Regions from separate parts of the Kitasatospora sp. NPDC057223 genome, predicted to be linked through region 1. Evidence: riboswitches for the same ligand, from Rfam matches in the RefSeq annotation. Region 1 holds a riboswitch; each other region holds the start of a gene.

Evidence for each region. Region 1 has a riboswitch for cobalamin ahead of metE (5-methyltetrahydropteroyltriglutamate--homocysteine S-methyltransferase). Riboswitches for the same ligand answer to the same signal wherever they lie in the genome.
Region 2: linked by a shared signal. The riboswitch ahead of ACFUK0_RS20565 (cobalamin biosynthesis protein) and the one ahead of metE (5-methyltetrahydropteroyltriglutamate--homocysteine S-methyltransferase) in region 1 are both predicted to bind cobalamin.
Region 3: linked by a shared signal. The riboswitch ahead of ACFUK0_RS16690 (ribonucleoside-diphosphate reductase subunit alpha) and the one ahead of metE (5-methyltetrahydropteroyltriglutamate--homocysteine S-methyltransferase) in region 1 are both predicted to bind cobalamin.
Region 4: linked by a shared signal. The riboswitch ahead of cobN (cobaltochelatase subunit CobN) and the one ahead of metE (5-methyltetrahydropteroyltriglutamate--homocysteine S-methyltransferase) in region 1 are both predicted to bind cobalamin.

What each region holds. Positions count from the first base shown of each region.
Region 1 covers NZ_JBHUWW010000009.1:43,148-50,713, reverse strand. The annotation lists gene ACFUK0_RS06000 (ABC transporter ATP-binding protein) at 1-585, shown strand, start outside; gene ACFUK0_RS05995 (MarR family winged helix-turn-helix transcriptional regulator) at 643-1,005, opposite strand; gene ACFUK0_RS05990 (M48 family metalloprotease) at 1,331-2,278, opposite strand; gene ACFUK0_RS05985 (BlaI/MecI/CopY family transcriptional regulator) at 2,275-2,664, opposite strand; gene metE (5-methyltetrahydropteroyltriglutamate--homocysteine S-methyltransferase) at 2,879-5,155, opposite strand; cobalamin riboswitch at 5,379-5,602, opposite strand; gene ACFUK0_RS05975 (TetR family transcriptional regulator) at 5,745-6,434, shown strand; gene ACFUK0_RS05970 (DUF1918 domain-containing protein) at 6,574-6,768, shown strand; gene ACFUK0_RS05965 (DedA family protein) at 6,817-7,437, shown strand; gene ACFUK0_RS05960 (PIG-L deacetylase family protein) at 7,463-7,566, opposite strand, start outside.
Region 2 covers NZ_JBHUWW010000056.1:14,488-22,053, forward strand. The annotation lists gene ACFUK0_RS20545 (CDP-alcohol phosphatidyltransferase family protein) at 1-309, shown strand, start outside; gene ACFUK0_RS20550 (hypothetical protein) at 397-1,902, opposite strand; gene ACFUK0_RS20555 (alpha/beta hydrolase family protein) at 2,080-3,195, opposite strand; gene ACFUK0_RS20560 (helix-turn-helix domain-containing protein) at 3,346-4,056, opposite strand; cobalamin riboswitch at 4,299-4,493, shown strand; gene ACFUK0_RS20565 (cobalamin biosynthesis protein) at 4,598-5,593, shown strand; gene ACFUK0_RS20570 (cobyric acid synthase) at 5,590-7,113, shown strand; gene ACFUK0_RS20575 (putative cobaltochelatase) at 7,166-7,566, shown strand, end outside.
Region 3 covers NZ_JBHUWW010000040.1:16,003-23,568, forward strand. The annotation lists gene ACFUK0_RS16675 (histidine phosphatase family protein) at 49-816, shown strand; gene ACFUK0_RS16680 (helix-turn-helix domain-containing protein) at 830-1,807, opposite strand; gene ACFUK0_RS16685 (GNAT family N-acetyltransferase) at 2,194-2,691, shown strand; cobalamin riboswitch at 2,854-2,994, shown strand; gene ACFUK0_RS16690 (ribonucleoside-diphosphate reductase subunit alpha) at 3,182-5,593, shown strand; gene ACFUK0_RS16695 (ribonucleotide-diphosphate reductase subunit beta) at 5,641-6,636, shown strand; gene def (peptide deformylase) at 6,702-7,349, opposite strand; gene ACFUK0_RS16705 (tetratricopeptide repeat protein) at 7,448-7,566, opposite strand, start outside.
Region 4 covers NZ_JBHUWW010000048.1:499-8,064, reverse strand. The annotation lists gene lnt (apolipoprotein N-acyltransferase) at 1-363, opposite strand, end outside; gene cobN (cobaltochelatase subunit CobN) at 490-4,128, opposite strand; cobalamin riboswitch at 4,306-4,450, opposite strand; gene cobG (precorrin-3B synthase) at 4,519-5,874, shown strand; gene ACFUK0_RS18615 (precorrin-8X methylmutase) at 5,871-6,497, shown strand; gene ACFUK0_RS18610 (precorrin-2 C(20)-methyltransferase) at 6,494-7,566, shown strand, end outside.

The sequences.
Region 1 (7,566 bases):
GGCTGCGGCAAGACCACCCTGGTACGCACCCTCGCCGGTCTCCACCGGGCCGCCGCCGGGACCCTCACCCTCCACGGCCACCCGCTCGCCGACACCCTCCGACGGCGGGACCGCGACCAGCTGCGCCGGGTCCAACTCGTCCCGCAGAACCCGCTGGGCGCCCTCAATCCCGCCCGCACCACCGGCGCGACCCTCACCCGCCCGCTCAAGCTGCACCACGCCCTGTCGGCCGGGCAGCGGGCCGACCGGGTCGCGGAACTCCTGGCCGCCGTCGGCCTGCCGGAGGAGTTCGCCGCCCGCTACCCCCACGAACTGTCCGGCGGACAGCGGCAGCGGGTCTCCATCGCCCGCGCCCTGGCCGCCGAGCCCGACGTCCTGCTGTGCGACGAAGTCACCTCCGCGCTCGACGCCGGTACCGCCGACGGGATCATGACCCTGCTGCGCGACCTGCGGAGCGCCCGGGGCCTGGCCGTCGTCCTCGTCAGCCACGACCTCCCGCTCGTCTCCCGCCACGCCGACGCCGTCCTCACGCTCGACGGTCGGGGCAGAGCCGTGCCGGCCGGCCGCCACCCGGCCGCGACCTGAGCCGTGCCACCCGGCCGCCGCTCCCGGAGGCGGCGGCCGCGTCCGGCTCCGGAGACGCTACGGACCGACCGCGCGCGCCCGGCCGCCGTGGGCCGCCCCACTCGCGCACACCCGCCGCAGCAGGTACTTCAGCTGGATGCGCTCCCCCCGCGTCAGCGACGCCAGCAGGACGTCCTGGGTGGCCGTGGCGTCACCCTGCAGGGCGTCCAGCGCCGCCTGCCCGGCCGGGGTGAGCATCACCAACTGCTGCCGGCCCCCGGCGTGGACGACCAGCGAGTGGACCAGTCCCGCTGCCAGCAGGTCGTCGACGACCCGCTCCGCGTCCGCCTCCGACGCCCCGACCTGCACCGCCAGATCGAGCCTGGCATGAGGGCCCAGCCTCGCCAACGTCGAGAGGACCAGCTGGTGGACCCTGCTCATCCCACGGTCCCTCAGGCGCTCCCCCAGCAGCGCGTCCGCCGCCGCGGCCGCCGCGGACAGGAGATGGATCACCTGCTCGGAGGGCGTCGACGAGCCCTGTCCCCTTTCGTACACACCACGTCCAATCGCTGGGGAGGGCGGCACCACCTCCGGCCGGGGCCACGCGAGGCCCTCCGGCCGTGCCCGCCGTCGTGCTCCGGGCACGGTGCACACACGGGCCCGTTCGTACGCAGTGCTCCGCGCCGGCAGGTGCGCGAAGCAATCCGAGGCTTACCGTACCTGCCGATCAGCGATCGGTCTACATCGATGTCGTCACTCGGACGGATCAGCGGCCCCGCACCGCCTCGGCGGCGAACTCGACGTACTCGTGCAGCCCGTACGCCAGCGCCGGCGCGGACAGGGCCGATACCGCCACCAGCGTCAGGAGCCCGGCGACGGCCGCCCGCGCCGAGCGGGCGACGGGCCGGACCGGCCGGGGCCCGAGCAGGGCTTCGACCCGCTGCGGGACCGGCCCCGTGCTCACCGACAGCAGCAGCCTGCGGCTTCCGCCCTCCCGCGCGGCCGAGGCTCCGGCCAGCGCCGCGCGCGCGATCGCGGCCGCGGCCAGCCGACGGTCACCGGACGAGGCGCAGGCCTCCTCGTCCGCCCAGCGCTCCAGGTGGAAGTCCAGGGCCGGGCGCAGGCCGCGCAGGGCCGGGTGCACCCCGGCCGCCAGGTGGGCGGCGACGGACATCAGGTGGTGGCGGCCCGTGAGATGGGCCCGCTCGTGGGCGAGCAGGACTTCGCGTTCCGCCGGGCCCAGTGCCCGGAGCATCCCCTGCGTCACGACGACCCGTCCGCCGCGCCGGCGCAGCGCGGGCAGGGCGAACGCGTCCGGGGCGTCACTCGGCACCACCAGCAGGTCGCCCTCGGGCACCGCGTCCGCCGTCGACGCCCAGGCGCGCGCCAGCACGGAACGCTGCTCGCGCCAGCGGCGCACCACCACCACCGACTGCGCTGCCAGCACCACCCCGGCCGCACCGGCGACCGGCAGGGCGGCCGGCCACGCGGCCGCCACCCGCGACACGGGCAGGTGTTCCAGATGGGCGAGGAACGGCACGTGGAACAGTCCGGCCAACGCCGCCACGGTGCCGCCCGCGAGCAGGACCGCCGCCCCGGTGAGGACGGCGCACGCCTCGCGCGGCGGAAGGACGCCCGCCAGGCGGCGGGCCGCCGGCGCCGCGCCCCAGGGCAGCAGCAGGGCCAGCACGACGAGGGCCAGGACCAGGGTCACGCACGCTCCCCGGGGCCCTCGGATTCCAGCAGGAGACGGCGCAGGACGTCCTCGTCACCCTCGGAGAGCGAGGACACGAACCGCTTCAGCACCAGCTCCCGGCTCGGATCGCCCTCCAGCTCCCGGCGCATCCGCCCGGCGGCCAGCCCGGCTGCGTCGTCCGCCGCCAGGTAGGCGAAGCCCCGCCCCGAGCGGATCCGCACGAGCGTCCCCTTCTCGTGGAGGCGGATCAGGATGGTCGCCACGGTCGTCCTGGCCAGGCCCCGGCCCAGCGATGCGTTGACCTGCTGCGGGGTCATCGGCCCCCCGGCCGCCCACAGGACCGCCAGCACATCCGCGACGAGCTCGCCGTGCGGGCGCCTCGCGTCCCGGCCGTCGTCCACCATCCCACTCCTGCCCTGCTGACTTCCCGGCCGAACACGTCCGGATCTCCGTAAGGTATGCCTATCCAACTCTACGGGTACAGGATCCGGGCACGGCGCGGTGACCCTGCGGGCAGGCGTCCGGGCCCGGGAGGATCGGCCCAGGTCATGGCCCCGCACCGGGCCCGGCCGCGCCGGGCGGGTGATCACGGGGTCACACCCGCCCGGCACGGTGGCGTCAGCCGGCCGGCTCCGCGCGGACCTCGCGGGCCGCGGCGACCAGGTGCTCCAGCGAGGCGCGGGTCTCGGGCCAGCCGCGGGTCTTCAGGCCGCAGTCGGGGTTGACCCAGAGCCGCGCCGCCGGGATGGCGGCGAGGGCGGCGCGCAGCAGGGCGGCGGCCTCCGCGGTGCTCGGCACCCGGGGCGAGTGGATGTCGTAGATGCCGGGGCCGACCTCGCGCGGGTAGCCGGCCTCGGCCAGCTCGTGGGCGACCTGCATGTGCGAGCGGGCCGCCTCCAGGGAGATCACGTCGGCGTCGAGCTCGTCGATCGCGGTCATGATCTCGCCGAACTCGGCGTAGCACATGTGGGTGTGGACCTGGGTGTCCGCGCGGACCCCGGAGGTGCTGAGCCGGAACGCCTCGGTGGCCCACGCCAGGTACGCGGGCCGGTCGGCGGCGCGCAGCGGCAGGGTCTCGCGCAGGGCGGGCTCGTCCACCTGGATGACGGCGGCGCCGGCCGCCTCCAGGTCGTTCACCTCGTCGCGCAGGGCGAGGGCGACCTGGCGGGCGGTGTCGGCGATCGGCTGGTCGTCGCGGACGAAGGACCAGGCGAGCATCGTGACGGGGCCGGTGAGCATGCCCTTGACCGGACGGCTCGTCAGGTCCTGGGCGTAGCGGTACCAGTCGACGGTCATCGGGTGCGGGCGGGAGAGATCGCCGGCCAGCACGGGCGGGCGGACGTAGCGGGTGCCGTAGGACTGCACCCAGCCCTGCTGGGTGGCCAGGTAGCCGGTGAGCTGTTCGGCGAAGTACTGGACCATGTCGTTGCGTTCGGGCTCGCCGTGCACCAGGACGTCGAGGCCGGCCTTCTCCTGGTAGGCGATGACCTCACGGACCTCGGCGCGCATCCGGTCCTGGTAGGTGCCGCCGTCGATCCGGCCGGCCCGCAGGTCGGCGCGGGCGGTGCGCAGCTCCGTGGTCTGCGGGAAGGAGCCGATGGTGGTGGTCGGCAGCAGCGGTAGGTTCAGCCGGGCCCGCTGGGCGACGGCGCGCTCGGGGTAGGCCTGGAGGCGGCGGGCGTCCCCGGCGGTGGTGGCTGCCGCGCGGGCACGGACGGCCGGGTCGTGGGTGAGGGCGGAGGCGGCGCGGGAGGCCAGGTCGGCCCGGTTGGCGGCGAGTTCGGCGGTGATCGCGTGGGTGCCCTCGCGCAGGCCCCGGGCGAGGGTGGTGATCTCACCGGTCTTCTGCCGGGCGAAGGCCAGCCAGCGCGCCACCTGCGGGTCGAGGTCGCGCTCGGCGCCGGCGTCGAGCGGGACGTGCAGCAGGGAGCAGGAGGGGGCGACGTCCACCCGGTCGGCCAGGCCGAGCAGGGTGGCCAGGGTGGTCAGCGACTTCTCCAGGTCGTTGATCCAGATGTTGCGGCCGTCCACCACGCCTGCGACCAGGCGCTTGCCGGGGAGGCCGCCGACGGCCGCGAGGTCGTCCAGGTTGGCGGCGCCGGGGCCGGTGAAGTCCAGGCCGACGCCCTCGACGGGGGCCTTGGCGAGGACTTTCAGCGCCTCGCCGGCGCGGTCGAAGTAGGTGGCGACCAGGATGCTCGGCCGGGCGGTGAGCGCACCGAGCTCGCGCAAGACCCTTGCGGCGGCGCTCAGTTCGGCCGGGCTGCGGTCCTGGACGAGGGCGGGCTCGTCGAGCTGGACCCAGTCGGCGCCGGCCGCGCGCAGGTCCGCGAGCAGTTCGGCGTAGACGGGCAGCAGCCGGTCGAGCAGGGTGAGCGGCTGGAAGTCGGCGCCGACGCCGGGAGCGGGCTTGGCGAGCAGCAGGTAGGTCAGCGGGCCGACCAGCACCGGGCGGGCGCGGTGGCCCAGCGCCAGGGCCTCACGCAGTTCGGAGACGGCCTTGGCGGAGTTCGCGGCGAAGACCGTGTCCGGCCCCAACTCGGGCACCAGGTAGTGGTAGTTGGTGTCGAACCACTTGGTCATCTCCAGCGGTGCGGCGTCCTGGGTGCCGCGGGCCATGGCGAAGTAGCCGTCCAGCGGATCGGCGTCGACGGCGGCCCGGTGGCGCGGCGGGATCGCGCCGACGGCGACCGTGGCGTCCAGCACGTGGTCGTACAACGAGAAGTCGCCGGTGGGCAGTTCGGTGACGCCGGCCTCGGCCAGCCGGTGCCAGTTGTCGCGCCGCAGGCCCGCGGCGGTGGCCCGCAGGGCGTCGGCGTCGACCCGACCGGCCCAGTAGCCCTCGACCGCCTTCTTCAGCTCCCGGTTCGGGCCCTGCCTCGGGTAGCCGTACACGGTGGACTGCGGGGTGGCCGACGGACGAGCGCCGGGCTGCGGCTGCGGGGTACCGGACTGCGGGGTGGTGGAACTCGATGACACGGAACTCTCCTTCGCGAGTCGCGTTGCGATCCCGGGAGAGCACGGGGGCGCGAAGGAACACAGCAGTGGGGGCGCGGCACCAGGATGTGCCCGCCCGCTCCGCCGACCCGCCCACGAGGTCACCGAGATCACCGCGTGCGGGGTGCACGCGGGCAGTGGCAGGTCTTCGGACTCATGGGCACACCCGCCCTGGAAGGGCGGACACCTACTGGCCGTCGCTTCCCGGGCCCCTGCTGGGGCCCAGTGCATGTGACGGCGGTCGTTCCCATTCACCGCTGCGGGGCAGTCCCGGATTCACACCGGGTTCCCTCTTGCGACGCGCCTGCCTGGCTGGCAGGGCGAACCGACTGCGAGGCACAGCCTAGGCCCTCCGGACCGGCCCCGTCGGCGATCGTCCGGATGCCGGTACCCGGCGGCGCCGTCACCCCGGGCCGGAACGGGTACCCGCGGCGGCGCCCGCGCCGGTGATTCGCCCGGGGAACGCCGGATGCGGCACAGTGTGGCCATGAGCGCGGACACGGACCACCGGGACCCGGTCGGGCAGCTCGGCGGGCCGAGCACCGCTCCCCGGCGACGTCCGGTGCAGCAGCGCAGCCAGGAACGGTACGAGCGCATCCTCGACGCCTGCGCGAGCCTGCTGGACGAGGTCGGCGCCACCGCCCTGACCACCAAGGCGGTGGCCCAGCGGGCCCAGGTGCCGATCGGCACGCTCTACCAGTTCTTCGCCGGCAAGGAGAGCCTGCTCGCCGCCCTGGCCGCCCGGAACCTGGAGCGCTACCTGGAGCGTCTCGCCCGCCGGCTGGAGGCCGAGGCCCCGCCGGGCGTGCCCGGCTTCGTCGACCTCGCGGTGGAGGAGTTCGTCGCCATGAAGCGGGCCGTACCCGGATTCGGGCAGGTCGACTTCGGCCTGGTCGACCCGAGCCCGACGGGCGTCCTCGACGACCGGCACCTGCTGGACACGACACTCGACAACAACGCGACCGTGGCGGTGCGGCTGCAGGCCCTCGGCGGCGACCTGTTCACCGACCGGGCCGGGCGGCCGGGCGGCCCGGTGGTCCTGCGGGTGGCGCTGGAGTCGGCGGACGCCGTCCTCAAACTCGCCTTCCGCAGCGACCCCGACGGCGACCCCGTGCTGATCGCCGAATGCAAGCGCCTGCTCCGCGGCTACCTCTCGGACCGGCCCGCGGGCGCCTGACCAGCGGCACCGAAGCGTTGCGGGCCGGCCCGGCCGGCAGCACAGTGGAAGCAGGACGGCTGCCGGCGGCCCGGCCGGCCCGGGCGCGGCGGCCTGCCTGTCGGCGGCACGAGGGCCGTCACTACCTAAGGAGCAGATCGTGCATGCAGCGGTAGGTGACCAGCTCCACATCCACAGCAGGTCGGTGGGCATGGCGGACCGCACGGGCGAGATCACCGAGGTCCGCGGCCCCAACGGGGAGCCGCCGTACCTGGTGTCCTTCGAGGACGGCCACGAGGGGCTCGTCTACCCGGGACCGGACACCGTCGTCGAGCACAGCAAGAAGATCAGCTGACGCGCACCGTCCGTCCCGCGCCCGCCCGGCGCGGGACGGACCACTAGCGTGTCCGCGCCGCTGCCCGGCCCGCTGGACGGCCTGGCCCCGCTGCTGGAGCACTACGGCTACCCGGCGCTGGCCGCCTTCGTGCTGCTCGACAACTGCGGCATCCCCGCGCCCGGCCAGACCATCCTGGTGCTGGCGGCCGTCTACGCCGGTACGGGGCACCTGAACCTCGCCGCCGTGATCGTCATCGCCCTCGTCGCCGCGATCGCCGGGAACACCCTCGGCTACGTCATCGGGCGCACCGGCGGCCGGGCCTTCGTCCACCGCTGGGGCAGCTACGTGCTGCTCACGCCGGCCCGGATGGAACGCGCGGACGGCTTCTTCGACCGGCACGGCGGCAAGGTCGTCACGGTGGCCCGCTTCGTGGACGGGCTGCGCCAGGCCAACGGCATCATCGCCGGCACCACCGGCATGGACGCGCGCCGCTTCACCTTCTTCAACGTCCTCGGCGCGGTGCTGTGGGTCGGTGTCTGGTCGGCCTTCGGCTATCTCGCGGGCGCCAACATCGGCACCGTGTACGAGCGTGTGGTGCGCTACCAGCTGTGGCTGCTGGTGGCGCTCGGTGTCGTCGTCGCCGCCCTGGCCGTGCACCAGGTGCTGCGCCGGCGGGCCCGCCGGTAGCGGCCGCGGCACCCGGCCGGCCCCGTCAGCCGAAGCTGAACGGCAGCACCTCGAACGACGAGGCGTACCGCACGCCCAGCCGGGTGCCGGCGGCGCGGGCGAAGCCCTCCAGGAAGTCCGCCGCGTTCG
Region 2 (7,566 bases), on a different contig from region 1:
CTGCTGGACCCGCCGTTCCTGCCGGGTCTGCTGGCCATCGCCGGTACCGCGTACCTGATGATGAGCCGGATCGAGTACCCCAAGCCGCAGGGCATGCTGGCCACCGCGACGCTCTGCTGGATCGTCGTGAGCATCGGCTGCCTCGCCGCCTGGGCGACCGGCCTGCCGGGTGGCGACACCCTGCTGCACATCGGCGCGTTCGCCCAGATCGCGCTGGCCGCGATGGCGCCGCTGCTGGTGATCCGCCGCAAGGTGGGCCAGAAGGTCGGCGACGTGCGCGCCCGCCGCGCGGAGTCGCGGGTCGGCTGACCGCGGGTACGACAGCGAAGGGGCCCGGATCCACCAGGATCCGGGCCCCTTCGGCGTGCGCGGTGCGTTCAGGCGCCGCCGGTGCGCTCAGGCTCCGCCGGTGTGCACGGCGAAGGCGGAGCGCCGGGCCGCCCGGGCCACCGCCGGGTCGGGGTGCACGCCGGAGACGGCGGTGAGCACCGACGTGGCGCGCGGGTGCCCGGACTGGCGGGCGCGGGCGAACAGCCGCACCGGGTCGCCGGCCGAGGCCGCCTCGACGTGGCCGACCAGCAGTCCCGTCTCGCCGTGGTCGAGGACGGCGGCGGCGGTGTCCACCCAGAGCCAGGCGGCGTCCTCGGCGCCCAGCACGTCGGCCGGCGAGACGCCCTCCTCGTCCGACTGCTCGGCGAGCCAGAGCAGCGCGTACGGGCGCAGCACCGGCTCGTCGACGGCGGCCCGGACGGCCTGTTCGGCGGTGCCGCCCGCGACCCGCAGGGCCTCGAAGGCGAGGCCGCGCACCAGGGCGTCGTCGCCCTGGGCCGCGTCGAGCAGTTCGGCGACGGCACGGTCGACCGGCCGGGCGGCGACCCAGGCGCGGTACTCGGCGCGGGCCGGGCCGGGTGAGTAGTCGGCGCAGGCGTTGAGGAGTTCCAGGGCGCTCTGCTCGATGTGCCCGGCGGCGGTCTGCGCGACGGTGCAGATCTCCTCCAGCTTGGCGCGCACCGCCCAGTGCCCGAGTCCGGAGAGCTCGGCGGCCTCGTCCTTGCGGAGCACGGCGCCGACGGCGGCGAGGCCGTCGAGCATCCAGTCCAGGACGGCGGCGACGTCGGAGGGCGCGGGCGGGTTGTCGACCTGGGGCTCGCGGCAGGTGCCGCGGACGGCGGACACGGCGGAGGCCGCGTGCGGCACGGGCGAGAGCGGGAGCCCGCCGGTGCCGGCGCCCATCCGGCGCTCGTCGAGGCCCCGGCGCAGCAGCTCCATGAGCTCGCTCTCGGGGACGGGGCCGTCGACCAGGTGCAGGAAGGACAGCAGTTGCGGGGCCTGGTCGACGGCCTGCCCGGCGAGCACCGCGAAGACGCCGCGCAGGGCGGCCGGCGGCACCGGGGCGAGCAGGGTCCAGGCGTCGAAGAGTGCGGACCAGCCGCGGACGACGGCCTCGTCGTCGTGTTCCCAGGCGTGCAGGCGCCAGCCGGGTGCGGCGCCGCCGTCGCGGGGCTCGACCAGGCCGGTGAGCAGGGCCTGTCCCCAGGCCTTGGCGGCGGCGCCGACCGTCATGGCGAGCGCGCGGCCGGCCGCGCGGGCGTCGTCGGGCAGGAGTTCGCCGCGCTTGTCGACCTGCTCCAGCTCGCCGGCCCAGCGGGCGATCCGGACGGCGTCGACGAGCATCCGCCGGGCCAGCGGGGCCAGCTCGGCGGGTGCGGGGAAGCCTTCGGGTACGGGGACACGCCCGCGCCCGGGGGCCGGTGCGGGGCCACGGCGGCGGGGTGCGCCGGGGGTGCCCGGACGCGCACCGTCGGTGCGGTGGGCGGTACCGGGCAGACGCGTCACCGTCGCGCCGGTACCGATCGTCGGCGGGAGCGGGGCATCACGGTCGCGCGGGTTCCGAGACGTCACGCCGTGCAGTCTTCCCCGTGCACGGGCGTTCTGTCACATCGAGTTCGGCGAGTCTGCGGGGAGGCGGGGCGGTAGGGGTCACAAGATCGGGCAACAGGCCCCAAACCGGTCCCGCCCGACCCGAAAATGACGTGCTCACGCCACCCTCTGGTACCCGCCGGCACCGGACGGCCGGGTTCAGAGCAGCGGCGTGAGGAACCGCCGCAGGCTCTCCTCGTAGCCGCCCGGATCCGCGTTCCACAGGGCCGCGTGCTCCGCCCCGGGGACGGGCCGCAGGGTGACCAGGTCGGCCCGGCGCTCCCCGAGGCGGGCGGCCGCCTGCCAGGGCGCGACCGCGTCGGCAGGGCTGTGCAGCACCAGCGTGGGCACCTGGAGGTCGGTGCCCTCGGCGAGCCGGGCGAAGCCCGCGAGGTCGACCTTGGAGCGCCCCTCGGCGGCCAGCGCGCCCAGCGCGGCGAGCGGGGCGCTGACACCGGCGCCGGTGGCCTGCCGGCGCACGGTGGCGGGCCAGTCGAGCACCGGCGAGTCCAGGATCAGCCCGCTGACCGCCGACGCCCAGGTGGAGCGGGCGGCCGTCTGCAGGGCCATCGTGGCGCCCAGCGACCACCCGTAGAGGACGACCCGGCCCGCACCGCTGTCCAGGGCCAGCCGGACGGCCGCCTCGACGTCGCGCCACTCGGTCTCGCCGAAGTGGCCCAGCCCGTCGGGGGAGGCCGGCGCCCCCTCGTCCCCCCGGTAGGTGACCGAGAGGACGGGCAGGCCGAGCCGCGCCAGCTGGGGCATCGCGCAGAGCGTCTGCTCGCGGTCGGCGCCCGGGCCGTGCACCAGCAGCACCCAGATGCCGCGCTTGCCGTCCACGTACCAGGCGGGCAGCGCGCCGCCCTCACCGTTGGCGGCGGTCTCGATGAACGGGAGCCCGAGGGCGGTCCCCGGGTCGCCCCGGTACACCCGCGGGGTCAGCCGGACGGCGGTACCTGGCTCCGGGGCGCCGTCGGCGCGCTCCAGACGGCGGGTGACGCCCTGCGGGGAGCTCTGCAGGACGTCCCCGACCACCGCGTGACCGTCCGCCCCCCATTCGAGGGCGTAGCGGCCGGGGCGGGCGCTCTGCGGCGTCCGGGTGAGCGTGACGCGGCCGGCCGCCAGGCCGGTGACCCGTACCTGCGCGGCGCCCTTCGGGGCGCCGCCCGCCCCCGGGTGCACCGCCCGCTCGGAGACCCTGCGGCCGAGCGCCAGCACGGCGACGCCCGTCCCGGCTGCGGCTGCCGCCACGACGGCTGCGGTTCCCCAACGCATATCGCTCTCCCCGCTCTGGTGCCTGCCGCTCCGCCGCCTCGCCGGCCGCGGCCCGGTTGCATACACACACCAGTCCACTCGCCGCGCGGGCGGGCGGCCACCGGTGCGGGCCGTCCGGGGCACGGAACGCCGGCTCGCCGCCGGCGCCGGTCAGACCGGGATCCCGGTGTGCTGCCCCGCCAGCAGCTCCCAGAAGCGCTCGGCGAGCGGGCGGTCACGCCGGGGCGGCTCAGGTTGCGCCGGGGCGGCGGACCCCCAGCTGCCCGCACCCCAGTGGGCGGTGACCTGCTGCTCCTCCTGGAGGTCCGTCAGGACGGCGGCCAGGGTCTCCCGCGGCACCGGGACGATCCGCCCGATCGCCTTGACCTGCGCCTGCCAGCGCCCGTCGACGCACCGGCGCAGCCGCTGTTCGAGTTCGTCCCCGCGCCCGAGCACGGCCGGCACGTCCCGCAGGGTCAGCCCGAGCACCTGGGCCAGGGCGTACGTCTGGTCCTCGTCGCCGTTCCAGCTGCCGGTGGCCTCCGCCAGTTCGTACGCGCGCGGCGGGACGCCGATCCGGCGGGCCGCCTCCTCCCGGCCCAGCTCGCGGGCCACCCGGAAGTCGCGCAGGCAGGCCGGGCGGGCGCCCATCAGCTGCGCCGGCGGACACCACAGGGCGCGGGCCAGGGCGATGAACTCCTCCTCGGACGGCCGGATCTCACCGCTCTCCCAGCCGATGACGTGGCCGGGCAGCAGCCGGATCCCGTGCGCGGCCATCCCCTCGGCCACCTGTTGAGGGGTCAGGCCCAGTCCGGCACGGTGTGCCCTGGCCGCCGCGGGCGAGAAGGGGACCGGCGGCAGGTGGGGCTGTCTGGGTCGCATGGGGAACGACCGTACGGGCCGGGGCCGGTGCGCCCCCAGGCTCCGAACGCACGAAGCGCGGCCCGGGCTCCACCCGCGCGACCGGCGGATCGTCCAGAGCCCGACGGCCCGGCGGGCACCGTACTCGGAGGTAGCGACGGTTCCCGGGGCCGGCCGGCCGGCCGCCCAACCGCCGCTGCGGGCGCGCCCGCCGTGCCCGCCCGGCGTGTGACCAAACCCTCCGCGACCTCGGTTGACGCCCGGTCGAACAGCGTGATGGGATCCTTCAGCCAAACGGAGGCAATGCAGAGGAAGCCGGTGCGAATCCGGCGCGGTCCCGCCACTGTCACCGGGGAGCACACTCGAACAGGCGTCAGCACGGCCCCCCGGGGCCCGCGGACGCCCCGGGCGTGCCCGACCCGGAAGCCAGGAGACTCTCGCCCCCGGTACGTCGATCCAGGGCGCGGACCCTGAGTGAGGACACGCACGCCATGCAGGCTGCCCGGGCCGACCACCGGCCACCGTCGAACCGAGCCCGCCGCCGAACCGCGTCGCCCCTGCCGTGCGCGGGCTGACCCGCAGCGCAGCCTTCGCCCTCGGAGCCGTCGCCGGATACCTCGCCGACGCCCGCTTCGCGGACCCCCGCCGCGGCCACCCCGTGGCCGCCTTCGGCACCGCCGCCGGCCGCCTGGAGCGGCTGCTCTGGCGTGACCGCCGCGCCGCCGGCACGGCGTACACGGCGCTCTGCGTCGGCACCGTCGCGGCCGGCGCCGTGCTGGCCGAGCGGACGGCCGGGCGGCTCCCCGCCGGCCGGGCGGCGCTGGCCGCCGCCGCGACCTGGACGGTGCTCGGCGGCACCTCGCTCACCCGGGAGGCGCGGACCATCGGCCGCGCGCTCTCCGCGGGCGACCTCGCCGCCGCCCGCGAGCGGCTGCCGCACCTGTGCGGGCGCGACCCGAGCGCCCTCGACGAGCAGCAGATCGCCCGCGCCGTGGTCGAGTCCGTCGCCGAGAACACCGCCGACGCCGTGGTGAACGCCCTGGTCTGGGGTTCGCTGGCCGGCACCCCCGGCCTGCTCGCCTTCCGCGCCGTCAACACCCTGGACGCGATGGTCGGGCACCGCTCGCCGCGCTACGCCCGGTTCGGCTGGGCCTCGGCCCGGCTCGACGACGTGGCGGGCTGGCCGGGGGCCCGGCTCACCGCCCTGCTGACGGTCTGCGCCGCTCGCGAGCCCGGCACGGCCTGGCGGGTCTGGCACCGCGACGGCGCCGCCCACCCCAGCCCCAACGCGGGCCGCGCCGAGGCCGCCTTCGCCGGCGCCCTCGGGGTGCGGCTGGGCGGCACCCTCGCGTACGGGGCGCGGGTCGAGCACCGGCCGGTGCTCGGCGCCGAACTGCGCCCGGTCGGGGTGGACGACATCGAGCGCGCCTGCCGGCTGTCCCGCCGGGTCGGCCTGCTGGCGCTCGGCGTCACGGTGGCCGGGCACGGCGCCCTGCGGTACGCCCTACGGACAGTCGGTGGGCAACGAGGCAGTCAACGAGAGGGTGGCCGGAATTGAGCGGGGCACTGCTGGTCGCCGGAACGACGTCGGACGCGGGCAAGAGCGTGGTCACGGCAGGGATCTGCCGGTGGCTGGCCCGGCAGGGCGTCAGGGTCGCGCCGTTCAAGGCGCAGAACATGTCCCTCAACTCCTTCGTCACCGCCGACGGCGCCGAGATCGGCCGCGCGCAGGCGATGCAGGCGCAGGCCGCCCGGGTCGAGCCCGAGGCGGCGATGAACCCGGTGCTGCTGAAGCCCGGCGCGGACGGCCGCAGCCAGGTGGTGCTGCTCGGGCGGGCGGTCGCCGAGGTCGGCGCGATGGACTACCGCGAGCGCAAGCCCGTCCTGCTGGAGCGGGCCCTGGAGTGCCTGGCCGACCTGCGGCGCCGGTACGACGTGGTGGTCTGCGAGGGCGCGGGCTCGCCCGCCGAGATCAACCTGCGGGACCGCGACATCGCCAACATGGGCCTGGCCACCGCCGCCGGGCTGCCCGTCGTCGTGGTCGGCGACATCGACCGGGGCGGGGTGTTCGCCGCCATGTACGGAACGCTGGCGCTGCTGTCCGCCGAGGACCAGCGGCACGTGGCCGGCTGGTTCGTCAACAAGTTCCGCGGCGACGCCCGGCTGCTCCAGCCGGGCCTGGAGATGCTGCACGGCCTGACCGGCCGTCCGGTGCTCGGCACCCTGCCGATGCTCAAGGGCCTGTGGCTGGACGCCGAGGACTCGCTCGACCTCTCCACCGTCGTCGACCGGGAGGACAGCCCCGGCCCGTACGGCGCGGACGTGCTGCGGGTGGCCGTGGTGCGGTTCCCCCGGCTGTCCAACTTCACCGACCTGGACGCGCTGTCCCAGGAGCCCGGGGTGCTCGTCCGCTGGGCGACCCGGCCGGAGGAACTGGCCGACGCCGACCTGGTGATCCTGCCCGGCACCCGGGCGACCGTCGCCGACCTGGCCTGGCTGCGCGAGCGCGGCCTGGAGCCGGCGCTGAGGGCGCGGGCCGCGGCCGGGCTGCCGGTGCTGGGCGTCTGCGGCGGGTACCAGATGCTGGCCCGGGAGATCGTGGACGAGGTGGAGTCGAAGGCCGGCGCGGTCGGCGGCCTCGGCCTGCTGCCCGCGCACGTCCGGTTCGGCGCCGAAAAGGTGCTGGCCCGGCCGGTCGGCGAGGCCTACGGGCAGCGGGTCGAGGGCTACGAGATCCACCACGGCGTGGTCACGGTCGAGGGCGGGGAGCCGTTCTTCTCCGATGGCCGCGGGCAGAGCCTGGACGGCTGCCGGGACGGATCGGTGTGGGGGACGACCTGGCACGGCGCGCTGGAGAACGACGGGTTCCGCCGGGAGTTGCTGCGCGAGGTGGCGAAGCTGGCCGGGCGCGCGTTCGTCCCGGCGCCGGACACCTGCTTCGCCGAGGCGCGCGAGGCCCGGCTGGACCGGCTCGGCGACCTGATCGAGGAGCACGCCGACACCGGCGCGCTGTGGCGCCTGATCGAGGGCGGGATCCCGGCGGACGGGCTGCCCTTCGTGCCGCCGGGTGCGCCGTGAGCAGTTCTGTGGGTACGGATGCCGAAGACCTGACAGAGGAGATGGACCGCGAATGAGTGACGTCCGATACCCGTTCACCGCGATCGTCGGCATGGCCGACCTGCGGCTCGGGCTGCTGCTCAACGCGGTCTCGCCGGCCGTCGGCGGGGTGCTCGTGCGCGGCGAGAAGGGCACCGCCAAGTCGACGATGGTGCGCGCGCTGGCCGGCCTGCTGCCGTCCATCGCGACCGTCGGCGGCTGCCGCTTCGCCTGCGACCCGGCCGCCCCCGACCCGCAGTGCCCGGACGGCGCCCACGACGGCGCGGACACCGCCTCCCGGGCCGCCCACCTGGTCGAACTCCCGGTCGGCGTGACCGAGGACCGGATCGTCGGCTCGCTCGACCTGGAGCGGGCGCTCGCCGAGGGCGTCAAGGCCTACGAGCCCGGCCTGCTGGCCAGGGCCCACCGCGGCGT
Region 3 (7,566 bases), on a different contig from region 1:
TATGAGCGGGCCGTCCGAGGCACTCGACGACAACGGGGAGACGCGGCCATGGCAGAGACCGGCACCACCGTCAACGGACAGCACGCCGAGACGCAGCACCGGAGCACACCGGACGTCCGGCAGCCCTCCCTGCTGATCGCCACCCGGCACGGCGAGTCCACCGCCAACGTCGAGTTCCAGCTCGCCGAGGCCGCCGGTGCGCTCAGCGTCCCGATCAGCTGCCGGGACGCCGACATCCCGCTCTCCATGCACGGCCAGCAGCAGGCGCACGCCCTGGGCCGGTGGTGGGCCGCCCTGCCCACCGCCGACCGCCCGCGCAGCGTCTGGTGCTCCCCGTACGTGCGCACCGCCGAGACGGCCCGGATCGCGCTCGCCCAGGCCGCCGGGCTGGGCGCGGTGCCCATCTCGCTGGCCGTCCGCTACGACGAGCGGCTGCGGGACCGCGAACTCGGCGTCCTGGAGATGCTGACGAGAGCGGCGATCGAGGCGAAGCATCCGGAGGAGGCGGCCCGGCGGCGCAGGATGGGCGAGCTGTACTACCGGCCGCCGGGCGGGGAGTCCTGGTCGGACGTCGCGCTGCGGGTCCGCAGCTGCCTGCGCGACCTGGCCGAGCAGGAGGACGGCCGCCCGGTGCTCCTGGTGGCGCACGACTGCACGGTGCTGATGCTGCGCTACGCGCTGGAGCGGCTCACCGAGCAGCAGCTGCTGGAGCTGGAGCAGGTCCGCAACTGTTCGACCAGCATGTGGCGGGCGGCCGGCGGGCGGCTGCGCCGCGAGCAGTGGAACGGGACGGAGCACCTCGCCGCCGGCCGGTGAGCGGGCCGGGCGGTCAGACCCGCAGGCCCGGCTCCCCCGCCCAGGCGCCGCCCGCGAAGGTGCGCCGGTAGGCCAGTGGCGTGGTGCCCAGCCACCGGCCGAAGTGGTGGCGCAGCGCGGCGCCGTTGCCGAAGCCGCAGCGGGCGGCGATGGCGTCCACCGGCTCGGCCGTGCCCTCCAGCAGGCGCTGCGCGAGCAGCAGCCGCTGGCCGGTGAGCCAGCGGTGCGGGGTGGTGCCGGTCTCCTGCTGGAAGCGGCGGGCGAAGGTGCGCGGGGACATGTGGGCGCGGGCGGCGAGCTGGTCGACCGTCCACTCCTGGTCGAGGTGGTGGCGCATCCAGTCGAGCAGCCCGCCGAGTGAGGCGCCGTCGTCCTCGGGGAGCGGGCGGGCGACGAACTGGGCCTGGCCGCCCTCGCGGTGCGGGGCGACGACCATCCGGCGGGCGATCCCGCGGGCGGTCTCGGCGCCCTGCATGCGGCGGACGAGGTGCAGGCAGGCGTCGATGCCGGCGGCCGTGCCGGCCGAGGTGATCACCGGGTCGGCGTCCGTGTAGAGCACGTCGGGCTCGACGGTGGTGCGGGGAAAGCGCCGGGCGAGTTCGGTGGTGTACCGCCAGTGGGTGGTGGCGCGGCGGCCGTCGAGCAGCCCGGCCTGGCCGAGCAGGAAGGCGCCGCTGCAGATGGAGAGGACCTTGGCGCCGCGGTCGACGGCTGCCCGGAGCGCGTCGACCACGGGCAGCGGGTAGGAGTCGCGCAGGCCGGTCGCGGTGACGATCACCAGGTCGGCCGTGGCCAGCCGCTCGGGGCCGTGCGGTACGTCCACGGTGAAGCCCGCGTGGGTGCGGTGCGGGCCCGGGTGGGCGCCGGCGATCGCGAAGTCGTACACCGGCAGGCCCTCCTCGCTGCGGTCCAGGCCGAAGACCTCGCAGGCCACGCCGAGTTCGAAGGGGTGGACCTCTTCCAGGACGACGGCGACGACGTTCTTGAGCATGCCGTCCAGCATGCCGTGCGGGCCGGGCCGGGCGCCAGGGTCGGGGTGGCAGTATTTCGATGCAATCCTGCGTTCCTGCCACTCGTGGCGCCCCGGACGCGCCGTCAGAGTGGAGTCATGGACTCCTCGGCGCTCACAGGCGCGCTCTCCCTGCTCGGTGCCGTCGGCGGCTTCGGCCTGCTCGGCGTGCTGATCGGCCGCGACGTGGACCGCAACAGCCGGCACGGCCGCGACAACTGGCACCGGCCCACCGGCTACCCGGCCGACCCCGGCACCCCCGACCGGCTGCACGGCGCCCCCGGCCCGGCATCCGAGCCCCTCGCCGGCACCCTCCCGGCCGGCACCCTCCCCGCCGCCGGCGACCTGCCCTCCGGCACACTGGCGCCATGCACATCGTCATCCGCCACGCCCGCGAAGAGGACCTCCCGGGTGCGGGTGAGGTCTGCGTCGAGGCCTTCGTCGGGGGCGGCCACACCGCGCCCGACGGCCCCTACGTCGACCTCCTGCGCGACACCGCCCGCCGGGCCCGGGAGGCCGAACTCCTCGTCGCGGTCGACGGCGGGCCAGGAGGACAGGTCCTCGGCTGTGTGACCTTCGCCGCGGGCGGCACCGTCTGGGCCGACGTCGCCGAGCCGCACGAGGGCGAGATCCGGATGCTCGCCACGGGCGCCCCGGCGCGCGGCCGGGGCGTCGGCGAGGCGCTGGTGCGGGCCGCGCTGGCCCGCAGCGGCGCGCTGGGCCTGACCGCGATGGCGTTCTCCACCCGGCCGGACATGCACGCGGCACACCGCCTCTACGAGCGGATCGGCTTCCGCCGCGCGCCCGGGCGGGACTGGTCACCGGCCCCGGGAATTGACCTGCTGGTCTACAGCAAGGCCCTCTGAAGGCACCGGACGGACACCCGCAGCCACCGGCGCGCGGGGGGTGCCCGAACGGCCCGCACGGGCCCCGGAAAGCCACGTCAAGGGCCCCTCCGGGATGACTCCACACCACTCGCCCACTCGAACAAACGATCGGCGCGACACAACATGTGGTGGTAACAAGGATCAGCGGCACTAGATGTATGCTCACTCCTGCTGTCGAACGCAGGGGAACCCGGTGCGAATCCGGGACTGCCCCGCAGCGGTGAGCGGGCTGTTCCCAAGGCCCCGCGAGTCCGAATACCTGCCGACGGCGTGCCACACGGCCTCCCCGCAGAGGCCCTGCAGCACGGCAACACTTCCGGGCCTCGCGGGCGGGCCGGGGAGACACCGTCGCGCGACGCCACCCGGCACACGCGCCGTGCTCCCCTGCCCCCGTACGGCCCGGTGACCTTGAGTCGTCCGCCGATCGCCGCCAGGAGAGAGCGCCTTGACCACCGCTGCCTCAGCCACGCTGCCCGCCCAGGGTTCCAGCACCTCCGCACCGTCCGACCCGACGGTGTCCGACCCGGGCGGAGCGCTCCTGCGGCTGCTGACCGACCGCAGCGCAGACCTGCCCGAGGTCGACCCCGGCCACGTCGCCGCCGCCGCCCTGCGCGGCCGCCACGCCGGCTCCGACTTCGCGGAGCTGCGCGGGCTGGCCGTCGAGGCCGCCGCGTCGATGATCGCCGAGGACCCGCAGTACTCGAAGCTCGCCGCCCGCCTGCTCGCCCTGGAGATCGCCGACGAGGCCGTCGGCCAGGGCGCGGTGTCCTTCTCCGCCTCGATCACGGTCGGCCACGCCGAGGGCCTGATCGGCGACACCACGGCCGCGTTCGTGGCCAAGCACGCCGACACCCTGGACGCCCTGATCGACCAGAGGGGCGACGACCGCTTCGAGTACTTCGGCCTGCGCACCGTCCAGTCGCGCTACCTGCTGCGCCACCCCATCACCCGCAAGGTGATCGAGACCCCGCAGCACTTCCTGCTCCGCGTCGCGTCCGGCCTGGCGGTCGGCGACGACGAGCAGTCGGTGCGCGAGGTGTCCGAGCTGTACGCGCTGATGAGCGCGCTGTCCTACCTGCCGTCCTCGCCGACGCTGTTCAACTCGGGCACCAAGCACCCGCAGATGTCCAGCTGCTACCTGCTGGACTCGCCGCTGGACAACCTGGACTCGATCTACTCGCGCTACGCGCAGATCGCCCGGCTGTCCAAGCACGCCGGCGGCATCGGCCTGTCCTACAGCCGGATCCGCTCGCGCGGCTCGCTGATCCGCGGCACCAACGGCAAGTCGAACGGCATCGTGCCGTTCCTGCGCACGCTGGACTCCTCGGTCGCGGCGGTCAACCAGGGCGGCCGGCGCAAGGGCGCGGCCTGCGTCTACCTGGAGACCTGGCACGCGGACATCGAGGAGTTCCTGGAGCTGCGCGACAGCACCGGCGAGGAGGCGCGGCGCACCCACAACCTGAACCTCGCCCACTGGATCCCGGACGAGTTCATGCGCCGGGTGAACGCCGACGCCGACTGGTCGCTGTTCTCCCCCGCCGACACCCCCGAGCTGGTCGACCTGTGGGGCGCCGACTTCGACGCCGCCTACCTCGCCGCCGAGGCCGCGGGCAAGGCCGTGCGCACCATCCCCGCGCAGACCCTCTACTCGCGGATGATGCGCACCCTGGCGCAGACCGGCAACGGCTGGATGACCTTCAAGGACGCCTCCAACCGCGCCGCCAACCAGACCGCCGTCCCCGGCCGGACCGTCCACTCCTCCAACCTCTGCACCGAGATCATCGAGGTCACGGACGATTCCGAGACCGCCGTCTGCAACCTCGGCTCGGTCAACCTGGGCGCGCACGTCGCCCCCGGCGCCACCCCCGCCGACCTGCTGAACGCGATGGACTGGGACCGGCTGGACACCACCGTCCGCACCGCCGTCACCTTCCTCGACCGCGTGGTGGACATCAACTTCTACCCGACCCCCGAGGCCGGCGCCTCGAACTCCCGCTGGCGCCCGGTCGGCCTCGGCGTGATGGGCCTTCAGGACGTCTTCTTCCAGCTCCGCCTGGACTTCGACTCCGCCGAGGCCAAGCGGCTGTCCACGCTGATCGCCGAGCGCATCATGCTGGTCGCCTACGAGCGCTCCAACGAGCTGGCCGAGGAGCTGGGCCGGCACGAGGCGTACGCGGAGACCCGCGCCGCCCGCGGCCAGCTGCACATCGACCACTTCGAGACGGCCCCGCAGTGGGCGGAGCGCTGGGACGCGCTGCGCGCCAGGATCGCCGCCACCGGCCTGCGCAACTCGCTGCTGCTGGCGATCGCGCCGACCGCCACCATCGCGTCCATCGCGGGCGTGTACGAGTGCATCGAGCCGCAGGTGTCCAACCTGTTCAAGCGCGAGACCCTCTCCGGCGAGTTCCTCCAGGTCAACCCGTACCTGGTCCGCGAGCTCAAGGAGCTGGGCGTCTGGGACGCCCAGACCCGGGACGCGCTGCGCGAGGCCAACGGCTCCGTGCAGGAGCTGAACTGGCTGCCCGTCGAGGTCCGCTCGCTGTACCGCACCGCGTGGGAGCTGCCGCAGCGCGCGCTGATCGACCTGGCCGCCGCCCGGCAGCCGTACATCGACCAGAGCCAGTCGCTGAACCTCTTCATGGCGGCGCCGACCATCGGCAAGCTCAGCTCGATGTACGCGTACGCCTGGAAGGTCGGCCTGAAGACCACGTACTACCTGCGGTCGCGCCCGGCCACCCGGATCGCTCAGGCCGCCTCCGGCGCCGCCCGCGCGGCCGCCCCGGCCCCGGTGTCCGTGCCGACGCCCACCCTCACTCCGGAGGAGGAGGCAGCGCTCGCCTGCTCCCTGGAGAACCCCGAGTCCTGCGAGGCCTGCCAGTGAGTTCCCCCACCCCGGAGACCGACTTCGACGCGCCCGGCCGCGAGAAGATGCTGCTCGACCCCGGTTTCGAGCTGACGCTGCGTCCGATGCGCTACCCGTCGTTCTACGACCGCTACCGGGACGCGATCAAGAACACCTGGACCGTCGAGGAGGTGGACCTGCACTCCGACGTCGCCGACCTCGCCAAGCTCAGCGAGGGCGAGCGGCACATGATCGGCCGGCTGGTCGCCTTCTTCGCGACCGGTGACTCGATCGTGTCCAACAACGTGGTGCTGAGCCTCTACAAGCACATCAACTCCCCCGAGGCCCGGCTCTACCTGTCCCGGCAGCTGTTCGAGGAGGCCGTGCACGTCCAGTTCTACCTGACGCTGCTCGACACCTACCTGCCCGATCCGGACGACCGCGCGGCGGCCTTCGACGCGGTGGAGAGCATCCCCTCCATCCGCCAGAAGGCGCAGTTCTGCTTCAAGTACATGAACGCGGTCGACCACATCGACTCGCTGCAGACCAAGGACGACCGCCGCGCGTTCCTGCTGAACCTGATCTGCTTCGCGGCCTGCGTCGAGGGCCTGTTCTTCTACGGCGCCTTCGCGTACGTGTACTGGTTCCGCAGCCGCGGCCTGCTGCACGGCCTGGCCACCGGCACCAACTGGGTGTTCCGGGACGAGTCCATGCACATGGACTTCGCCTTCTCGGTGGTCGACACCGTCCGCTCCGAGGAGCCGGACCTCTTCGACGACGAGATGGCCAAGCAGGTCACCGAGATGCTGGAGGAGGCCGTCGAGGCCGAGCTCCAGTTCGCCCAGGACCTCTGCGGCGAGGGCCTGCCCGGCATGAACACCGCGTCGATGCGGGAGTACCTGCAGACCGTCGCCGACCAGCGGCTCGCCCGCCTCGGCATGCCGGTCCGCTACGGCTCCAGCAACCCGTTCGGGTTCATGGAGCTGCAGAACGTCCAGGAGCTGACCAACTTCTTCGAGCGCCGGGTGTCCGCCTACCAGGTGGCCGTCGAGGGCTCGGTCGCCTTCGACGACGACTTCTAGGCCCGCAGGCAGGAGGGCCCGGCACCGCGGATCCGCGGTACCGGGCCCTCCTGCCTGTCACGGCGTCAGTCGTTGGGAACCGTGGCGTACTTCGCGGTGCCCTCGGCCATCTGCTTGAGCGCGTCCTTGCGGTCGCGCTTGGAGAGCCGGTCGATGTACAGCTGGCCGTACAGGTGGTCGGTCTCGTGCTGGAGGCAGCGGGCGAAGAAGCCGGTGCCCTCCACCCGGATCGCGTTGCCGTCCTTGTCCTGGCCGGTCACCGCCGCGAAGTCGGGGCGGGCCAGCTCCGCGTAGGCGGTGGGGACGGACAGGCAGCCCTCGTTGCTGTCGTCCAGCACCCGGCGCGCGGCCGGGAGCTCCTCCAGCACCGGGTTGACGACGTGGCCGATGTAGCGCACGCCCTCGTCGTCCGGGCAGTCGTAGACGAAGACCTTGGCGTCCACGCCGATCTGGTTGGCCGCCAGGCCGACGCCCTCCGCCGCGTACATCGAGACGAACATGTCGTCGATCAGCGTCGAGAGGGCGGCGTCGAAGGAGACGACGTCCTTGCACTCGTGGTGCAGGACGGGATTGCCGACCACGGTGATCGGGCGGGCGGTGCCCTTGGAGAGGTCCGGCTCCTCACCGACCACCTTCAGCGGTGCGGCCTGACCGGCCTGCTCCCCGCCGTGCTCGTGGTCGTGCTCGTGGGTGTGGTCGTGCTGCTCCGCCATCGATTCTTCCGCTTCCCATGGGTCTGCCGAGGTGTCCGCTCAAGGGTACGGCCCCCGGCGGGCCCACGTCCCTTACCCGGGGAAGGAGCGGGCCCGCCTCAGCAGACCTCCTCCAGGTCGCGGTAGGCCCGGCTGCCCGGCGCCGCCGCCACCCAGCGGTCGAGCAGCACCCGGACCAGCCCGGCCGGCGCCGCGATGCCGCACTCCCGCTCGGCCA
Region 4 (7,566 bases), on a different contig from region 1:
CGGCACCACCACCAGCGCGGCCAGCGCCCGGCCGGCGGTCACCGGCGGGCGCAGCAGCCGCCACACCGCGAAGCCCACACCGGCCTGGAGCGCACCGAACAGCACCGCCAGCACCGGCAGCGCCGGGCCGATCGAGGGGATCAGCCAGTACATCGCGGTGAGGATGAACCCGGCGCCGAACCACCAGCCCCGCACGGCGGCCTCCCGCGCACTCGGCGCCCGCTGCATCAGCAGCAGACCGGGCACCAGGCAGACCCAGGCCAGTGCCGCGAGACCGGCCCCCGGGAAGCAGAGCACCGGGACGGCGCCCGCGACGAGCGCGGCGTACCGCGGGGGCCGGGTCAGCGCGAATCGGAGCGACATCCTCCGATTGTCCGCCCCGGGGGTGGATGTCACCAGGTCACCGGGCCGGTGACGGCGGAATTCGCGGACTTTGAAGATCAGCACGGGCGCCGCCTACCCGCTGGGGCGGGCGGCACCCGTCGGCCGTCAGCCCTCGCCCTCCAGGTCGCCCTCGCTCTCCAGGAACGCGGCCTGGAGCTGCTCGATCAGCTCCGGGTCGGGTTCGGCCCACAGGCCCCGGCTCGCCGCCTCCAGCAGCCGCTCGCTGATCCCGTGCAGCGCCCAGGGGTTGGCGCCCGCCAGGAACTCGCGGTTGGTCGGGTCGAGCACGTACTCCTGGGTGAGCTTCTCGTACATCCAGTCGGCGACCACGCCGGTGGTGGCGTCGTAGCCGAACAGGTAGTCGACGGTCGCCGCCATCTCGAAGGCGCCCTTGTACCCGTGCCGGCGCATCGCCTCGATCCAGCGCGGGTTGACGACCCGGGCGCGGAAGACCCGGGCCGCCTCCTCGGTGAGGGTGCGGGTGCGCACCGTCTCGGGCCGGGTCGAGTCGCCGATGTACGCCGTCGGCGCCTTGCCGGTGAGCGCCCGGACGGTGGCCACCATGCCGCCGTGGTACTGGAAGTAGTCGTCCGAGTCGGCGATGTCGTGCTCGCGGGTGTCGGTGTTCTTCGCCGCCACGGTGATCCGCTTGTACGCGGTCTCCATCTCCTCGCGGGCCGGGCGGCCCCCGAGGTCGCGGCCGTAGGCGTAGCCGCCCCAGACCGTGTAGACCTCGGCGAGGTCGGCGTCGGTGCGCCAGTCCCGGCTGTCGATCAGCTGGAGCAGACCGGCCCCGTAGGTGCCCGGGCGGGAGCCGAACACCCGGACGGTGGCCTTGCGTTCGTCACCGTGCTCGGCCAGGTCCGCCTGGACGTGGGCCCGGACGAAGTTGTCCTCGTCGGCCTCCTCCTGGCGGGCGGCCAGGCGCACCGCGTCGTCCAGCAGGTTGACCACGTGCGGGAAGGCGTCCCGGAAGAAGCCCGAGATGCGCAGCGTCACGTCGATCCGCGGACGCCCGAGTTCGGCCAGGCCGATCGGTTCCAGGCCGGTGACCCGGCGCGAGGCGTCGTCCCAGACCGGGCGCACGCCGAGCAGGGCGAACGCCTCGGCGATGTCGTCGCCGGCCGTGCGCATCGCGCTGGTGCCCCACAGCGAGAGGCCGACCGAGGGCGGGTAGGCGCCGTCGTTGTCCGCCCGGTAGCGCTCGACCAGCGAGGCGGCCAGCGCCTGGCCGGTCTCCCAGGCGAGCCGGCTGGGCACCGCCTTCGGGTCGACGGAGTAGAAGTTGCGCCCGGTCGGCAGGACGTTGACCAGCCCGCGCAGCGGCGAGCCGGACGGGCCGGCCTTCACGAAGCCGCCGCCGAGCGCGTGCACGACGGCGTCCAGCTCGTCCGTGGTCGCGGCGAGGCGCGGGACGACCTGGTGGGCCGCGAAGGCCAGCACCTCGGCGACGGCGGGCGGCAGGCCGGCGGCGATCTTCTCGACCGCCTCCGGCGCCCAGTCCTCGGCCTCCATCGCCTCGACCAGCTCACGGGCCTTCGCCTCGGCCGCGTCGGTCGCGCCGAGGGTCAGCGCGGACTCGTCCAGGCCGAGCGCCTCGCGCAGGCCGGGCAGCGCGGCGACGCCGCCCCAGATCTGCCGGGCGCGCAGGATCGCGAGCACGATGTTGACCCGGTCGACGCCGGCCGGGGCCTGGCCCAGCACGTGCAGCCCGTCGCGGATCTGGGCGTCCTTGACCTCGCAGAGCCAGCCGTCGACGTGCAGCAGGAAGTCGTCGAAGCCGTCGTCCTCGGGTCGCTCGTCCAGTCCGAGGTCGTGGTCGAGGCGGGCGGCCTGGATCAGCGTCCAGATCTGGGCCCGGACGGCCGGCAGCTTGGCCGGGTCCATCGCGGCGATGTTGGCGTGCTCGTCGAGCAGCTGCTCCAGGCGCGCGATGTCGCCGTAGCTCTCGGCCCGGGCCATCGGCGGCACCAGGTGGTCGACCAGGGTGGCGTGGGCGCGCCGCTTGGCCTGGGTGCCCTCGCCCGGGTCGTTCACCAGGAAGGGGTAGACCAGCGGCAGGTCGCCGAGCGCGGCGTCCGGGCCGCAGTCGGCGGACAGCGCGGCGGTCTTGCCGGGCAGCCACTCCAGGTTGCCGTGCTTGCCGAGGTGGACGACCGCGTCGGCGCCGAAGCCGCCGTCCTCCTGCGCCGCCGCGATCCAGCGGTAGGCGGCCAGGTAGTGGTGCGAGGGGGGCAGGTCCGGGTCGTGGTAGATCGCGACCGGGTTCTCGCCGAAGCCGCGCGGCGGCTGGATCAGCACGAGCAGGTTCCCGGCCCGCAGGCCGGCCAGCACGATGTCGCCGTCGGGGTTGCGGCTGCGGTCGACGTACAGCTCGCCGGGCGCCGGGCCCCAGTGCCGCTCGACCTCCTCGCGCAGGCCGGCGGGCAGTTCGGCGTACCAGCGCCGGTAGTCGGCGGCGGGGATGCGGACGGGATTGCGGGCGAGCTGGTCCTCGGTCAGCCAGTCCTGGTCGTAGCCGCCGGCCGCGATCAACGCGTGGATCAGCGCGTCGCCCTCGTGAGAGTCGTCGCCGTCGGCGGCGGGCGCGAGACCCGGCAGCGCGTCCGGGCCGTCCAGCGGGCCGAGGTCCATGCCCTCCTCGCGCAGCCGGGTGAGCAGTCGCATCGCGCTGGCCGGGGTGTCCAGGCCGACCGCGTTGCCGACCCGGGCGTGCTTGGTCGGGTACGCGGACAGCACCAGCGCGAGCCGGCGCTCGGCGGCCGGGATGTAGCGCAGCCGGGCGTGCCGCACCGCGATCCCGGCGACCCGGGCGGCGCGCTCGGGGTCGGCCGCGTAGACGGTCAGGCCGTCCTCGTCCAGCTCCTTGAAGGAGAACGGGACGGTGATCAGCCGGCCGTCGAACTCGGGGACGGCGACCTGCGTCGCGGTGTCCAGCGGGGAGAGGCCGTCGTCGCTGGCCTCCCAGGCGGCGCGCGACCAGGTCAGGCAGAGCGCCTGGAGGATCGGCCGGTCCAGCGCGGCGAGCGCGCCCGCGTCCCAGGCCTCCTCGTCGCCGCCGGCCGAGGCGTCGGCCGGCCGGGTGCCGCCGGCCGCCAGCACGGTGGTGATGATCGCGTCGGCCGTGCCCAGCTCGGCCAGCAGCCCGGGCTCCGCGCCGCGCAGCGAGGAGCAGTACAGCGGCCGGGGCCGGGCGCCCTTGTCCTCGATGGCCCGGCAGAGCGTCTCGACGAAGGCGGTGTTGCCGCTCATGTGGTGGGCGCGGTAGTAGAGCACCGCGATGACCGGGCCGTCGGCGTTCTCCGCCGTCGCGGTGCGCTCCAGCGGCCCCCACTCGGGGGCGGAGGCGGGCGCGGCGAAGCCGTGGCCGGTGAGCAGCACGGTGTCGGACAGGAAGGCGCCCAGTTCGGCGAGGTTCGCCGGGCCGCCGTGGGCGAGGTAGGCGTGCGCCTCGGCGGCGATGCCGGCGGGGACGGTGGACAGCTCCATCAGCTGGGCGTCGGGTGCCTGCTCACCGGTCAGCACGATCACCGGGCGGGGCCCGGCCAGCAGCGCGTCCAGGCCCTCCTGCCAGGCGCGGCGCCCGCCGAGCAGCCGGACGACCACCAGGTCGGTGCCCTCCACCAGCGCGGGGAGGTCGTCGGCGGTCAGCCGGGCCGGGTTGCCGAGGCGGAACGGGACGGGGCCCTCGGCGGCCCGGGCACTGAGCAGGTCGGTGTCCGAGGTCGACAGAAGCAGGATCATGCGAAGGCCCTCCCGGCCTCGATGGACCCCTCCTGCCCGGTACGGGCAGTGAGGGCGGGCACGGGCACGAGCAGGGGCGGCGGCACCGGGGTGAGCCCGGGCGCAGGCATGCGGCGGCGCATAGGTCGAGCCTTCCTCGGGGTCCGCGCCCCGTGGGGTGTCCCCCCGGCCGGAGACCGGGGGAGAGTCGAGGACGGCAGGAGTTCCTGGCTCCCACGGCGGTGAACCGTGGTCACAGTGGCGGGACCGCACCGGGTTTGCACCGGTTTCCTCCCCTTTGCGCCGTCTCTGGCGTGAGCGGACCACAAGGATCCGCCCGGGAGCATAGTAGGCGCTGGGGGTGATCCACGGGACAGAGCGTCCGGTCGGATCATCGGTATGCTCGCGGCCATGTCACCCTCGACCGACCCCGCCGCCCAGGGCTCCGGCGGGCCCGACCGGGCCCGCGAGGACGCGTGCCCGGGGACCCTTCGCCTACATACGGCCGACGACGGGGCCCTCGCCCGAGTCCGGCTGCCCGGCGGACTGCTGACGGTGGATCAGGTACGGGTGCTGGCCGACGCCGCCGAAGGGCTGGGCGACGGCTCGCTGGAGACCACCTCGCGCGGCAACGTCCAACTGCGCGGCCTGCCGGACGACTGCGGCTCACAGCTCGGCGCCCGGCTGCGCGCCGCCGGCCTGCTCCCCTCCGACCGGCACGAGCGCATCCGCAACATCGTCGCCTCGCCGCTCGCCGGTGTCGACGGCAACGGCCATGCGGACACGACGACTTGGGTCCGCGCGCTGGACGCGGCCCTGTGCGCCGCCGACTGGACCACCGGCCTCTCCGGCCGCTTCCTGTTCGCCCTCGACGACGGCCGGGGCGACGTCGCCGGGCTCGACGCCGATGTGACATTGATCGCAACCCCCGACGGCGCGGCACTCCTGCGCCTGGGCCGTGCCACCAGGGCCTTCGAGGTGCCGGCCGCCGAGGCCGTACCGGCCGCGCTGCTCGCCGCCGAACGCTTCCTCGCCCTGCTGCGCAGCACCGGCACCCGGGCCTGGCGGATCCGCGAGGCCGACCCGGACGGCACCCTGCTCACCCTCCCCGGCCTGCCCGTACGCACCCTGCCCGCACTTCCCGGCACCCTGCCGCAGGCCGGCCCGGTCGCCGGGCCCTGCGGCCGGTACGCGCTCTGCGCAGGGCTGCCCTTCGGCCGGGCCACGGCCGCCGGATGGCGGCTGCTCGCCGACGCCGCCGAGGCCGGCGCGGGCAGCCTGCGGGTCACCCCGTGGCGGGGCGTGGTGATCCCCGGACTCCCGCCGGACGCCGCCGGCCCCTGGGCCCGGCGTATCGCGGCCGCCGGCCCGGGGCTCGACCCGCACTCCCCGTGGGAGGGGGCGATGGCCTGCACCGGCACCCCCGGCTGCGCCAGGTCGCTCGCGGACGTCCGGGCCGACGCGGCCCGCGCCCTCGCCGCTGACGGCCCCGCCGGGCAGCGGCTGCTGCCCGTGCACTGGTCGGGCTGCGCCCGCCGGTGCGGACACCCCGCGGGGGAGTGGGTGGACGTCCTCGCCACGGGGGACGGTTACCAGGTGTCCGTCCGCCCGGGCCCGCCGCAGGATCCCCCGCGGTCGGTGGAACAGCAGTCGGTGGAACAGCGGCCGGTGGAACAGCCGGCAGTGGAACAGCCGGCAGTGGAACAGCCGGCAGTGACAACGCAAGAGATGGCCGAAGCAGTGGCCCGGGCCCGGAGGACGAAGTGATCGAGTACGAGAAGGACGGGGCGGCCATCTACCGCGAGTCCTTTGCCACCATCCGGGCCGAGGCCGACCTGGCGGGCCTGCCCGCCGACGTCTCACAGGTCGTGGTGCGCATGATCCACGCGTGCGGCATGACCGACCTGGTCGAGGACCTGCTCTGGTCCCCGCGCGTCGTCGCGGACGCCCGCGCGGCGCTGCGGGCCGGCGCGCCGGTCCTGTGCGACGTGTCGATGGTCGCGAGCGGGGTGACCCGCAAGCGGCTGCCCGCCGACAACGAGGTCATCTGCACGCTCTCCGACCCGTCCGTCCCCGAGCTGGCGAAGCGGATGGGAAACACCCGCAGCGCCGCCGCGATGGAGCTGTGGCTGCCCCGGCTGGAGGGCGCGGTGGTCGCCGTCGGCAACGCGCCGACCTCGCTGTTCCGGCTGCTGGAGATGATCGAGGCCGGTGCCCCGCGCCCGGCCGCCGTGATCGGCGTGCCGGTCGGCTTCATCGGCGCCGCCGAGTCCAAGCAGGCCCTGGCCGAACACCCCTCCGCCCTGGAGCACCTGGTGGTCCGCGGCCGCCGCGGCGGCAGCGCGATGGCCGCCGCCGCCATCAACGCGATTGCGAGTGAAGAAGAGTGACGGACAACCAGTCGAAGCCGGGCCGGCTCTACGGGGTCGGCCTGGGCCCGGGCGACCCGTCGCTGGTGACCGTCCGCGCAGCCGAACTCATCGGCAAGGCGGACGTGGTGGCGTACCACAGTGCCCGGCACGGCCGCTCGATCGCCCGTTCGATCGCCGAACGTTATCTGACGCCCGGTCAGATCGAGGAGCGACTGGTCTACCCGGTCACCGTCGAGACCACCGACCACCCCGGCGGCTACCGGGGCGCCATCGACGAGTTCTACGAGGAGGCCGCCGCCCGGCTGGCCGCCCACCTGGACGCCGGTCGCGACGTGGTGGTGCTCGCCGAGGGCGACCCGCTCTTCTACGGCTCGTACCAGCACATGCACAAGCGGCTCGCGCACCGCTACCCGACCGAGGTGGTGCCCGGCGTGACCTCGGTCAGCGCCGCCGCCGCCCGGCTCGGCCGGGCGCTGGTGGAGGCCGAGGAGGTGCTGACGATCCTGCCCGGCACGCTGCCGGAGGAGGAGCTGGCGGCCCGGATCGCGTCCACCGACTCGGCCGTGATCATGAAGCTCGGCCGGACCTTCCCGACCGTCCGCCGCGCCCTGGAGCGGGCCGGCCGGCTGGCCGACGCCCAGTACGTCGAGCGCGCCACCATGGACGGCGAGCGGACGGCGCCGCTCGCCGACGTCGACCCGGACAGCGTCCCGTACTTCTCGGTCGCCGTCCTGCCGAGCCGGATCGGACTGCCGACGGACACCGCCCGGACCGCCGGGCCCGCCGGGTCGGCCGCCGCCGTCGGCGAGGTCGTCGTCGTCGGCCTCGGCCCGGCCGGCCCGCTCTGGCTCACCCCCGAGGCCCGCGGCGAACTCGCCGCCGCCGACGACCTGGTGGGCTACACCACCTACGTCGACCGGGTGCCGCTGCGGGCCGGCCAGCGCCGGCACGGCTCCGACAACAAGGTCGAGTCCGAGCGCGCCGAGTTCGCCCTCGACCTGGCCCGCCAGGGCCGGCGGGTCGCCGTCGTCTCCTCCGGCGACCCGGGCGTCTTCGCGATGGCCACCGCCGTCCTGGAGGTCGCCTG